3 regions of the Lysinibacillus sp. S1 genome follow, and region 3 is predicted to be linked to each of the others. Evidence: predicted binding sites of a transcription regulator. Region 3 holds the regulator's gene; each other region holds the start of a gene.

Region 1 (4,293 bases), 1.2 Mb from region 3:
ATTTCCGCAATGCCTTCTAATCGTTTATCTACACGTTGCTCATCAATTTTTTTCACAAGATTCGCTTTATTTACATCATATGGTAACTCAGTGATAACAATTTGCTCTTTACCACCCTTGATTGGTTCAACAACTGCTTGTGCACGGACGATGATTTTACCACGACCTGTTTCATACGCCTTTTTAATGCCATCAACACCTTGAATGATTCCACCCGTTGGGAAATCAGGTCCTTTAATCACCGTCATCAATTCATCTACAGTAACATTAGGCTTGTCTAAGCGCATCAACACAGCATCCAGTACTTCATCTAAGGCATGTGGCGGAATATCTGTCGCATAACCAGCGGAAATTCCTGTAGAGCCATTGACTAAAAGGTTAGGAAAACGTGCTGGTAATACAGTTGGCTCCATATCCTGATCATCAAAGTTTGGCACAAATTCAACCGTTTTCTTGCCAATATCTCGTAGCATTTCAGCGGCAATAGCTGATAGTCTCGCCTCTGTATAACGCATTGCAGCTGGAGGATCGCCATCTACCGAGCCATTGTTCCCGTGCATCTCAATAAGCATATGACGTGCCTTCCAGTCCTGACTCATCCGTACCATCGCTTCATACACAGAGCTATCGCCGTGCGGATGATAGTTACCAATTACGTTACCCACTGTTTTTGCGGATTTACGGAACGGCTTATCATGTGTGTTGCCTTCCGTAAACATCGCATATAAAATACGGCGCTGTACTGGTTTAAGACCGTCACGTGCATCAGGCAACGCGCGGTCTTGAATAATATATTTACTATAGCGACCAAAACGGTCACCCATTACTTCTTCTAACGGTAAATCTTGAAACTTTTCTGTACTACTCATGCTTGGTCCTCCTCTTGTTGGATGAATTCATTCTCTAAAATGTTAGAATCATCCTCCATACCGAAGTCTACATTGGCTTCGATCCATTTACGACGTGGTTCCACCTTATCACCCATTAACGTCGTGACACGTCTCTCCGCTCGTGCACCATCCTCGATTGTGACACGAATCAATGTCCGTGTTTCAGGGTTCATCGTTGTGTCCCACAGTTGGTCTGCATTCATCTCACCAAGACCTTTATAGCGCTGTAATATGTAACCCTTTCCAACCTTCTTGATGGCCTTTTGTAAATCACTTTCTGTCCAAGCATATTCAATGACTTCTTTTTTCCCTGTACCTCTTGATACTTTATAAAGCGGCGGTAGTGCGATATAGACTTTCCCAGACTCAATGAGCGGACGCATATAACGATAGAAGAATGTTAATAGCAAGACTTGAATATGTGCCCCATCTGTATCCGCATCGGTCATGATGACTACTTTATTGTAGGCAGAATCCTCCACCGCAAAATCCGTACCAACACCTGCCCCAATCGCATGGATAATCGTTGAAATTTCTTCGTTTTTCATAATATCCTGTAGCTTGGCTTTTTCTGTGTTGATTACCTTCCCGCGCAATGGCAGAATCGCTTGGAATGTACGGTCACGTCCTTGTTTAGCAGAGCCACCCGCAGAATCACCCTCGACTAAATACAGCTCATTTTTTGCCGCATTACGTGACTGAGCTGGCGTTAATTTTCCAGATAAAATCGTACTACCCTTTTTATTTTTCTTGCCATTTCGTGCATCCTCACGCGCTTTACGAGCCGCTTCACGCACTTGCTGCGCTCGAATCGCTTTACGAACAAGAGAAGCTGATAATTCTGCATTTTCCTCTAGCACATACAAAATTTGCTCAGACACTACACTATCTACTGCAGAACGAGCCTCACTTGTCCCAAGCTTACCCTTTGTTTGTCCTTCAAATTGCAGTAAGTGCTCTGGAATACGAACAGATACAATGGCTGCTAAGCCTTCACGAATATCTGTCCCCTCAAGGTTTTTATCCTTGTCCTTTAACAAGCCAATTTTTCTTGCATATTCATTAAAGACACGCGTCAATGCTGCCTTTGCACCCGTTTCATGTGTACCACCATCTCGTGTACGGACATTATTAACGAATGATAAAATCGTTTCCGAATAACCATCGTTATACTGGAAAGCGAACTCTACTTCGATTTCATCCTGTACGCCTTCTACATATTTTACTGGATGAAGGACATCTTTTTCCTCATTCAAATACGCAACGAAAGCCTCGATGCCATTCTCATAAAAGAACACATCGCTCTTGCCTTCCTCGCGCTCATCAATTAATTCAATTTTTAAGCCCTTTAATAAAAAGGCTGATTCACGTAATCGTTCCGCTAACGTATCATAATTGAATTTTGTGACAGAGAAGATCGTTTCATCTGGTAGGAAATGAACAAGCGTTCCTGTCTGCTTGGTCTGCCCAATATTTTCAAGTGTTGTGACAGGCTGTCCACCATGCTCAAAGCGTTGACGATACTTTTTACCATCGCGATGGATTGTCACCTCTAAAAATGTTGAGAGCGCATTCACAACGGAAGAACCAACACCATGTAAACCTCCACTTGTTTTATAGCCACCTTGACCAAATTTACCACCAGCGTGTAGCACTGTAAAAATAATTTCTGGTGTCGGTTTGCCCATTTTATGCATACCGGTTGGCATCCCACGGCCAAAGTCGCGCACACTCATACTTTGATCTTTATGAATTGTGACAATAATATGAGATCCAAAGCCAGCCAGTGCTTCATCCACCGCATTATCTACGATTTCATACACAAGGTGATGAAGTCCACGGCCATCCGTAGAACCGATATACATGCCAGGTCGTTTGCGTACCGCTTCTAATCCTTCTAATACTTGTATAGCGTCATCATTATAGACGCTAGGTGACTGTTTATTCGTCAAAAAAATTCCCCTCCAAAAAACAAACACATGTTCTATTTATGTTCTCATCCTAATAATAATAGCATTTCCTGTCAATAGCTAGCGACAGGTCCAATAAAATTTTAAAATTTGCTCACAGTTTTGATCTTTTTTATTAATAGTAAACATCTTCAACAGTTGCTTAAAATTGGTATTTGAGCAAGACAGACTGCTTCTAGCTTCCATCATCATTTGACGCATTGAAGCCTACTTAGTTGCAAAATAAAGTTGTGATGCTTGCAAATAAAAGCACACTAACTCGTGCCTTGCGATTAAACAGGATAAAGTTAGACTTCTATTCTACCAAAGGAATGAGCGATTGACAAAATTGCCATTTTGCCTATATTTTTATAAAGGTTTTAGTGCTTCCTACAAATTTATGTCTAAAAGCCTAGTCCTCACTAATAGATTCTCTTTTGTATTGATTCAAGACTTCGGATGAAATCTCCTTCATAACATTGTAGATTAGCAAGAAAAAGTGTAAAATACTTGTTACAAACTATTAGTACCAAGTGATGGACTATGAATGAAAGGAGTCCAACTATGATCAATGGACTTATTATTTTATGTGCTTATCTAATCGGCTCTATACCTTCTGGATTATGGATAGGCAAAATTTTTTATAATACCGATATTCGTGAACACGGGAGCGGTAATCTTGGTGCGACCAATACTTTTAGAACATTAGGGAAAAAGGCTGGTATTATTGTTACGGTGATGGATGTCTTAAAAGGAACTGCCGCTGTCTTACTCGTGACACTTCCTGTTTTCTCTGATACTACACTCCACTCTTTATTACTGGGTCTTGTCGCTGTTATCGGTCATATGTTCCCGATCTTTGCCAACTTCCGTGGTGGGAAAGCTGTGGCAACGTCAGCTGGTGTATTATTAGGCTATTCTTGGCCACTCTTTGTCCTACTATTTATTACCTTTATTGTGACATTAAAAATCACAAAAATCGTCAGCTTAACATCAATGATAGCCGCTTTAGTAGCGCTTATCTATGCAATCGTTTATTATTTTATTACAGGTGACTTTGCATTAGGCATCTTGGTAGCCTTTTTATTTACCTTTATTATTTATCGTCACCGTGCCAATATTGCTCGTATTAAAAACGGCACCGAACCAAAGGTAAAATGGCTGTAGGAAGAGAGGAGCATTTGAAATGAATATTGCATTGACAGATGAAGCCCTACAATGGTTCAAACATGAAATGGAAGTTGAACCTGGTGATACAATTCGTTTTTATGCACGTTATGGTGGCTCAAGTCCGTTTCACGAAGGCTTTTCACTAGGCATGACACGTGAGGAACCTATTGCCATAGGTGTGCAAACAGAAATTGATGGTGTTATCTATTACATTGATGAGAAAGATCTTTGGTTCTTTAACGATCACAATTTACATGTTGATGTTGATACAAGTAATGATGAAT
Region 2 (4,293 bases), 2.0 Mb from region 3:
GCTCATTTCTTGCCTTTAATAAAGTCATATCATTGACGATTACTTGTCTAGAAACATTGGCGAACTTTGCTAAGTCTGTCCCAGTTATAGGTGCTTTATTTTTTTTTAATTGCGCTAATAGTTGCAGTCGGCGTTCTTCGCCTAACATTTTTTTCATAAGAGATCACCCCTGCTCGTAATAAAGGAATCAGCGTTCCTTATGAATTAGTGTACCATGAAGCTTTTCTAACTTGCTGAAATTTTTGTATCCAAATGAAACATTGAACATATGATACGTAGAGAGGAAGGGAGGAAAAAATTGCGTATTCATATTGTTCAAAAGGGAGATACCTTGTGGAAGATTGCGAAAGAGTACGGCATTTCGTTTGAAGATTTGAAGCGGCTCAATGTCCATCTTGCCAACCCAGATTATATTGTTCCAGGCATGGAAATTATATTGCCTGAAAAAATAAACAAAGAGCCGCATAGAGATTCACATAAAGAAATGCCGAAAAAGGAAACACAAGTGCATAAGGAGACACCAAAAGAAAGTCCTAAAAAAGAGGTACAGCGACCAATGCCACCACCACCGCCAATTGTACCGCCACCACCAGCTCCTATGCCAATGCCAGAACCACAAATGATACCGATACCAATACCGATGCCAATGCCAATGCAGATGCCACAACAGCCGATGTGGGTACCGCAGCCTGTGGAAATGAATTGGCACCAGCAATTGGTGATGCCACAAATGGAGCAAAATGTTACAACACCACCTGTACAAATACAGCCACCACCACCGCCACCACCGCCTGTAGCTAAACCAAAGCCAATGCCAATGCCACAACCAGCACCACATCCACCAATGCATATCATGCCACAAATGCCTGCCGTACCACATTGTTCAAGTTGCCATCAGCCAATCTATCATCAGATGTGGTGGCCGATGCCAATGCAGCCGCAGGTCGAGCATTATACGATGCCACAGCAGCCAATGTCCTATGACATGCCAGATCATAAAGTAGGTGGAATGGAAGACTTTTTAGAGTCCACATCACCATTCTTCCATACGCAAGATCACCAAAAGCCACAAATGGATATGATGCCCGATATGAATATGGGGCAATCCTGTGGTTGTGGCACACAACCAATGATGATGCCTGATATGAACATGGGTCAATCTTGTGGCTGTGGCACACAACCAATGATGATGCCAAATTGGCAAATGGACCCTTGTCATTGCCCGCCACCACCATGTCCGACACATTGTCCACCACCATGCCCATCAGCAGCAGGTCCTTGGATGTCTCCGCATTATTTCCCAGGCGGGATGACGCCTTATCGATGGTGAAAAAGCGTATATTGTAGAAGAAGTAAAGCCAAATATTTGGAAATATAAATATCGATCGAAAAATTATTTTGTCAAACGTGCAAAGCAAGTGGAAATTGCGGAGAAGGTAAGAACCATTCATCGCCAATTAGGACGTATGGAACCTTCTTTGATCCTACCATTAGTTCAGAGCGATGATGAGCAGTTAATTGTGCAAATGTGGCAAGAAGGAAGCCACGGGGCTAACTTTGCGCATAAAAAAGATCGTAATGAATCTCTTAGACTATTAATCGCTTTACATGACACACATAAAAAGATTGCGTGGCAGCGCGTGCCAGGCTTGCATACCTACTCACAGCTTTTAAAATGGCAAATGCGTCATATGCGTTTTAAAAGTAGAAGAAATGAGTTTCGAACATTTTTAACGAAAGAAGAAATTGATCAAATATTGCATTATAGTGATAAGTCATTACAATTGATTGCATTGGAAGATGCACCTGAAAAAGAGATTACGCTATTGCATGGGGATGTAGTTCATCATAATTTTTTATGGTGCTCCGATGGACAATTACGTTTAATTGATTTTGATTTAGCGCACCTTGGTGAAGCGGATGACGAGTATATTTTATGGTTACATCGTGTGTTACCTGCTGTAGATTATGATCTTGGAAAGATTTTTGCAGAGTTACCTGAGCTGAAACGACTGGATAAAAGAAAGCTTCATCGCTTGAAATACCCAAATGAGTTATTACGAGAATGGCTGTTTGCTATAGATTTACCACTAGAGCAACAGCTAGTATTTTTAGATTATTTAGTACCATTTACAAAACGAGCCCTCACCTATTGGCCAAAACTGTGGTACGATATTGATAGATTTGTCAAGAAATGACCGTCAATTGGCGGTCATTTTTGTCTGCGAACGGAGTTTAGACGCTACTTTTTGTCGAGCATTCGTTCGCTATATGCTATAATCGAAGACGATGATTGTGAGGGATTATAGATGTATGATTATTTAAAAGGACAAATTACTCGTATTACACCTGAATTTATTGTGCTGGAACAACAGGGGATTGGGTGGCAACTTAATACGCCCAATCCATTTGCTTTTCGAACATCTGCCCTTGAGCAACAGATATATGTTCATTTGCATGTGCGAGAGGATGCGCAAGTTTTATATGGCTTCCCTAACCTAGATCAGCGTGAGTTATTCCGTAAGCTTATTTTAGTGTCAGGAATAGGACCAAAGGGCGCTTTAGCGATTTTAGCTACAGGTAATCCACAACAGGTTATTAGCGCAATTGAGCGGGAGGACGAAGCGTTTTTAGTGAAGTTCCCTGGAGTTGGTAAAAAAACAGCACGTCAAATGATCCTCGACTTGAAGGGCAAACTTGGTTCATTATTAGATACACTTGAATTACCTAGTGCAGAAGATGAATTACCTTTGTTTGGTGTGCATGCCTATAAACATGAATTAGAAGAAGCCCTACTTGCCTTAATGGCTCTTGGCTATTCTGAAAAAGAGCTAGAAAAAATTAAACCACAGCTAGAGGATAACGATAAACTTGAAACGACAGATGCCTTTATGAAACAAGCATTGCAACTACTGCTAAAATTAAAATAAGGAAAGGAGGAAAGGTGCATGTCTGAACGTATGATGGCAAGTGAAGCAGGGAGCTATGATGAGCAGTTTGAGTTATCTTTACGTCCTCAAAAATTAGCACAGTATATTGGGCAACATAAAGTAAAGGAAAACTTACAAATATTCATTGAAGCGGCAAAGCTTCGCCAAGAAAGTTTAGATCATGTGTTGTTATATGGACCTCCAGGACTTGGTAAAACGACCTTAGCGGCTGTTATCGCAAATGAGATGAATGTTAACGTACGCATGACAAGTGGCCCTGCGATTGAGCGTCCAGGAGATTTGGCAGCTATTTTAAGTTCACTAGAGCCTGGGGACGTTTTATTTATTGATGAAATTCATCGACTGCCCCGTGCTATTGAAGAAGTATTATATCCAGCAATGGAAGACTTCTGCTTAGATATTGTGGTAGGAAAAGGTCCTGAAGCACGTTCTGTACGACTTGATTTACCTCCCTTTACCCTTGTAGGTGCAACAACAAGAGCGGGTGCTTTATCAGCTCCTCTAAGAGATCGCTTTGGTGTGTTGCTGCGCCTAGAATATTATGATGACCGATCGCTTGCTGAAATTGTTGTGAGAAGTGCACATTTATTTGAGGTAGAAATAGAGCAAGTAGCAGCAATGGAAATGGCGAGACGCTCACGTGGAACACCTCGAATTGCCAATCGTTTATTGAAACGAGTGCGAGATTATGCACAAGTGCTTGGAGATGGTATGATAACGGAGGGTCTTGCACAGCAAGCATTAGAGCTGTTACAAGTAGATCCTAGAGGGCTTGATCATATTGACCATAAACTTGTAACCAATATGATTGAGCGATTCCGAGGAGGCCCAGTAGGCTTAGATACTCTTGCTGCATCAATTGGTGAGGAACGGGTTACGATAGAAGATGTATACGAGCCTTATTTGATGCAAATTGGCCTTATTCAACGTACCCCGAGAGGAAGAGTAGCCACACATTTAGCCTACGAACATTTTGGATATGAGTATCCCCAACAAACATAAAGAAGGAAGTTATTTTCATGCGTGTAGAAGATTTTGATTTTGAATTACCAGAGGAGCTTATTGCCCAAACACCATTAGTGGATCGTACAGCAAGTCGATTAATGGTCGTGACACCGGGCTCAAATAAAGTGGAGCACCTCCATTTTGCCCATGTATTAGACGAGCTACATGCTGGAGACTGTCTTGTACTAAATGATACAAGAGTTTTACCTGCTCGTTTAATGGGTGTAAAAGAAGAAACAGGTGCACATATAGAAGTATTGCTACTGAAGCAAATGGCTGGTACAGATGAGTGGGAAACACTTGTAAAACCAGCAAAGCGTGTAAAAGTAGGAACAGT
Region 3 (4,293 bases):
GACTCTTTACCAACTAATTTAAAGCTTGTTACTTTTATATTAGAGGTGGGTGCGCTTGATTTTAATTCTCTTGAAAGCTTTTTACAGGAGGTTGAACAATTAGAGCGTGTCATGAAAACCGATAAGATTGAATTTAAATTGCCTGGAGAGCAGGCACAGCTTGAGAAAGATGCAGATCTTACGTTAAAGGCAACAGTGCAAGTGACAACGTTCTATTACGAAGAACAACAATAACTTTATTGATAGGCGCACCATACTGCATTTGTATGGGCGCCTATTGGTTTAGGAGGACATAAAATTGGAAATGGCTTATACGATCTTTATTTTTTTATTTGGACTTGTCTTTGGCTCTTTTTATAATGTAGTTGGCTTACGTGTACCACAGAAGGAGTCGATTGTACATCCTCCTTCACATTGTCCAAAATGTCAGAGACGACTGACGGCGCTTGATTTAGTACCAGTTTTGTCTTATGTATTGTTAGGAGGAAAATGTCGTGGTTGTGGCAATAAAATTTCTTGGGTTTACCCAGTCATAGAATTAATGACAGGTGTATTATTTSCCTTTGCTTATGGGCAGTTAGGCTGGGGCATAGAATTGATAGTAGCACTCTTTTTTATCTCCTTATTAGTTATTATCGTTGTATCAGATTTAGCCTATATGCTAATTCCAGATAAGGTGTTAGTATTCTTTTTACCTGTGCTAGCTATTGGACGAGTGCTGTCACCATTAACACCGTGGTGGGACTCTCTTGTGGGTGCTGTGGTTGGTTTTGGCATATTATATATCATTGCTGTGCTATCAAACGGTGGCATGGGTGGAGGCGATATTAAATTATTCTTTTTAATTGGTCTCGTTCTGGGTACGATTGATACACTGTTAACGCTATTTTTAGCTGCAGTTATTGGTATGATTGTCGGGATTACCATGTTATCGAAAAACAAACAGGGGAGAAAAACACCCATTCCGTTTGGGCCATCTATTGCATTGGCCGCAGTTATTGTTTATTTCTATGGCGATGTATTAATTAATTGGTATCTAGGCTTTTGGTAATTGTGCAATTTTCAAGAATTTGGAGGGAAGCAAGTGAAACCGATTATTGGTATTACAGCCTTTGTTGAGGATGATTTATCCTCTCGATTAAATGCTGCTTACAGTAAAAGCATCATTGAAGCAGGTGGAATTCCACTGATTATTCCAATTGGAGTAGAAGAAGAGGCGGCCCAGATTTTAGCCCTTACAGACGGTTTATTATTATCTGGTGGTCATGATGTGCACCCATTTCTATTCGGGGCTGAGCCTTCATTAAAGCTTGGAAAAATTCATCCAGCGCGAGATACGATTGAGTTAGCATTGATTGAAGCCGCATTCCAACGTAAGATGCCTATTTTCGGGATCTGTCGAGGAATTCAAATACTAAATGTTGCATTAGGTGGTACCTTATATCAGGATATTGATAGTGATCACTTTAGTACCAAGTTACTCCAACATATGCAGCAATCAGGTCGAGCTGTAGCTACCCATTCTGTACAGGTTATTGCTGACAATCTATTAGCGACTATCGTTGAACAAGAGAAAATAGCAGTGAATTCATTTCATCATCAAGCGGTGAATGTTTTAGCAGAAAAATTAAAAGTAGCGGCAAAATCTAACGACGGTATTATCGAAGCGGTAGTTCATGAGGAGATGCCATTTTGCTTAGCTGTTCAGTGGCATCCTGAGGAACTAGCCATAGCAGGAGATGAGAGTGCTCAAAAGCTATTTTCAGCCTTTATTGAAGCGAGCTTAAAATTTAAGAAGGAAGCTTAGAAGAGGCATTGTACAAAGAATCCAATCGTATGTGGATTCTTTTTTTGCGTAAAAAAGAGGATACATGCTCTTAGAAGGAACATAATCCTCAAAATCTGCTTTAATCGTTAATGTACACGTCTGTAAAGACCTACAACTTGTCCTAAAATAGAAACTTGATCGACTATAATTGGTTCCATAGAAGAATTTTCAGGCTGTAAACGGAAATGGTTTTTCTCTTTAAAGAAACGTTTTACAGTTGCTTCATCCTCAGCTGTCATAGCTACAACAATATCCCCATTATTAGCTGTTGCCTTTTGTTTTACAATGACTAAATCTCCATCTAAAATCCCAGCTTCAATCATTGATTCCCCCATGATTTCTAGCATGAACAATTGATCTTCACTTGTGCCATACGTATCGGGTAATGGGAAGTATTCTTCAATATTTTCAATTGCTGTAATTGGAGAACCAGCTGTAACCTTCCCGACAAGTGGGACATGGATCACCTGTTGTTTTTGAATGGATTCTTCAGGCTCTAAAATTTCAATTGCGCGTGGCTTTGTTGGATCTCGACGAATAAAGCCTTTTTGTTCTAATCGAGCTAAATGTCCATGAACAGTTGAACTGGAAGCAAGTCCAACTGCTTCACCAATTTCACGTACTGATGGTGGATATCCTTTAGCTCGTACCTCTTCCTTAATGAAAGCTAAAATGTCCTCTTGTCTTTTCGAAACTTTTTTCATGAGTGCTCACCTCTTTTTTCTAAAATCATTCTTCTTATTTGATAGTATAACAGAATGCGAACATGTATGCAAACATAGGTTCGAAAAGTGTTTGACAAAAACGTTTGTTCGCTTTATTATGGGAACATACATTCCGAACAAACATTCTTAAAAAGGGGTAATGATTATGACATGGTTTAAGAAAAACACACATATCTCAATTTTAATAGGAGCTTGTTTATTATTTGCAGCATACCTTTACATTACTGATCCAGGAAAAGTTAGTTACGCAGAAATTCAAATCGAACATGGGGATAGCTTGTGGTCGTTAGCCGAGCAATATCGTGGTAAGATGAGTACTGATGATTGGATAAAGCTTGTAAAAACTGAAAATGAACTAGCAGATATTAAAATTGTAGCGGGAAAATCTCTAGTTATTCCTGTAGTGAGTGATCAAGCCAGTCCCATCAATACTATCGAAATTGCYAGAAATGAACAATGATAAATAATCAACTATCGGCTGTTGTCTATTGTCGCGTAAGTACTGAAAAAGAAACACAAAGCTCCTCATTAGAGCGCCAGCAGGAAGAGTTGCTGCGCTATGCTAAAGAGCAAGGCTATGCGGTGAAGGGCGTGTTTAAAGATCAACATAGTGGCTATGATGTAGAACGTGAAGGCTTGCTAGAAATGCTTGATTTTATAAAAGATAAGAACATTAATGCTCTTTTTGTCCAAGATGAAACTCGTTTAGGACGAGGCAATGCAAGGATGGCTGTATTACATTTATTACAAAAGTCAGCAACTGATGTTTTTTCTATGCGTGATGCAGGCCCAGTCCAATTAAATGAAATGGATACGATGCTGCTTGAAATTTTAGCGATTGTAGAGGAATATCAACGTAGAATCCATAATGCTAAAATTCGACGAGGTATGCGACGTGCTGTAGAAAACGGTTATCGTCCAGAAAATAATTTATCGAATCGAGGTAATCCGCAGGGGCAGGAGCAAAAKGATCTACCTGTAGACGAAATTGTGAAGCTACGCAAACGTGGATTTACCTTTGAAGAAATTTCTATAACGCTTAGAGGGTTAGGCTTTGAGGTAAGTAAGGCGACAGTACATCGTCGTTTCCAAGAGCACCAAGAAAGATTAGCAGGAAAATAATATTCCTGCTAATTTTTTTTGTAAAAAACTACTGAAGGGAAGAAAAGCTTTCGATGATAACATGATTTGGCAGTTGGAAAGGGTGCTCTTTATTTATTCGGTCATAAAACATGATGCCATTTAAATGATCGATTTCATGCTGTACAACGATGGCCCCGTAGCCCTGTAACTGTATAAGGAGTTCATGTCCATCGATGTCGTAAGCTTTGACTTTAATTCTCTCATATCTCGGTACAAAACCAGGGACAGGTCGATTTACAGATAGACAGCCTTCTCCTTCCGGTAGATAAATCATATTAAGGGAATGACTCATTATTTTAGGGTTAATCAGCATCATTTCTTCGTCATCAAAGAGTACAGCAAACATTCGTTTATCTACGCCAATTTGATTAGCAGAGAGTCCACTTCCAGGGCGAAGCTTATATTTTTTTGCTAGCGTTTGATTTTGGCTATTTTTCAGATATTGCAGCATGGCTAGGAGGGTATTTCGGTCTTCATTGGTCACTGGTCTCGACACTTCTTGAGTTTGTTTTCTTAAAATTGCCGAGTGTTCTTTCACAAAATCCTRRKTTGTAATCATATGGTGGGGGGGGAATTTAGTCGGAGATAAAGAATTTT

The links. The regulator LexA, encoded in region 3, represses DNA repair genes until DNA is damaged. The targets are predictions, from matches to a motif close to CGAACATATGTTCG.
Region 1: parE (DNA topoisomerase IV subunit B) is a predicted target of LexA. The motif match lies at 2,863-2,876, and genes of this name have one in related genera.
Region 2: ruvA (Holliday junction branch migration protein RuvA) is a predicted target of LexA. The motif match lies at 2,254-2,267, and genes of this name have one in related genera.

The regions. Positions count from the first base shown of each region.
Region 1 covers NZ_CP173154.1:256,579-260,871, reverse strand. The annotation lists gene parC (DNA topoisomerase IV subunit A) at 1-869, opposite strand, end outside; gene parE (DNA topoisomerase IV subunit B) at 866-2,842, opposite strand; gene plsY (glycerol-3-phosphate 1-O-acyltransferase PlsY) at 3,404-4,006, shown strand; gene ACHZEU_RS01325 (HesB/YadR/YfhF family protein) at 4,026-4,293, shown strand, end outside.
Region 2 covers NZ_CP173154.1:4,193,941-4,198,233, forward strand. The annotation lists gene ACHZEU_RS21050 (transcription repressor NadR) at 1-157, opposite strand, end outside; gene ACHZEU_RS21055 (LysM domain-containing protein) at 299-1,330, shown strand; gene ACHZEU_RS21060 (phosphotransferase) at 1,419-2,198, shown strand; gene ruvA (Holliday junction branch migration protein RuvA) at 2,310-2,930, shown strand; gene ruvB (Holliday junction branch migration DNA helicase RuvB) at 2,949-3,953, shown strand; gene queA (tRNA preQ1(34) S-adenosylmethionine ribosyltransferase-isomerase QueA) at 3,971-4,293, shown strand, end outside.
Region 3 covers NZ_CP173154.1:1,451,831-1,456,123, reverse strand. The annotation lists partial or broken gene ACHZEU_RS07685 (hypothetical protein) at 1-234, shown strand, start outside; gene ACHZEU_RS07680 (prepilin peptidase) at 299-1,051, shown strand; gene ACHZEU_RS07675 (gamma-glutamyl-gamma-aminobutyrate hydrolase family protein) at 1,085-1,807, shown strand; gene lexA (transcriptional repressor LexA) at 1,915-2,532, opposite strand; gene ACHZEU_RS07665 (LysM peptidoglycan-binding domain-containing protein) at 2,699-3,013, shown strand; gene ACHZEU_RS07660 (recombinase family protein) at 3,010-3,675, shown strand; gene def (peptide deformylase) at 3,704-4,255, opposite strand; gene ACHZEU_RS07650 (helix-turn-helix transcriptional regulator) at 4,272-4,293, opposite strand, start outside.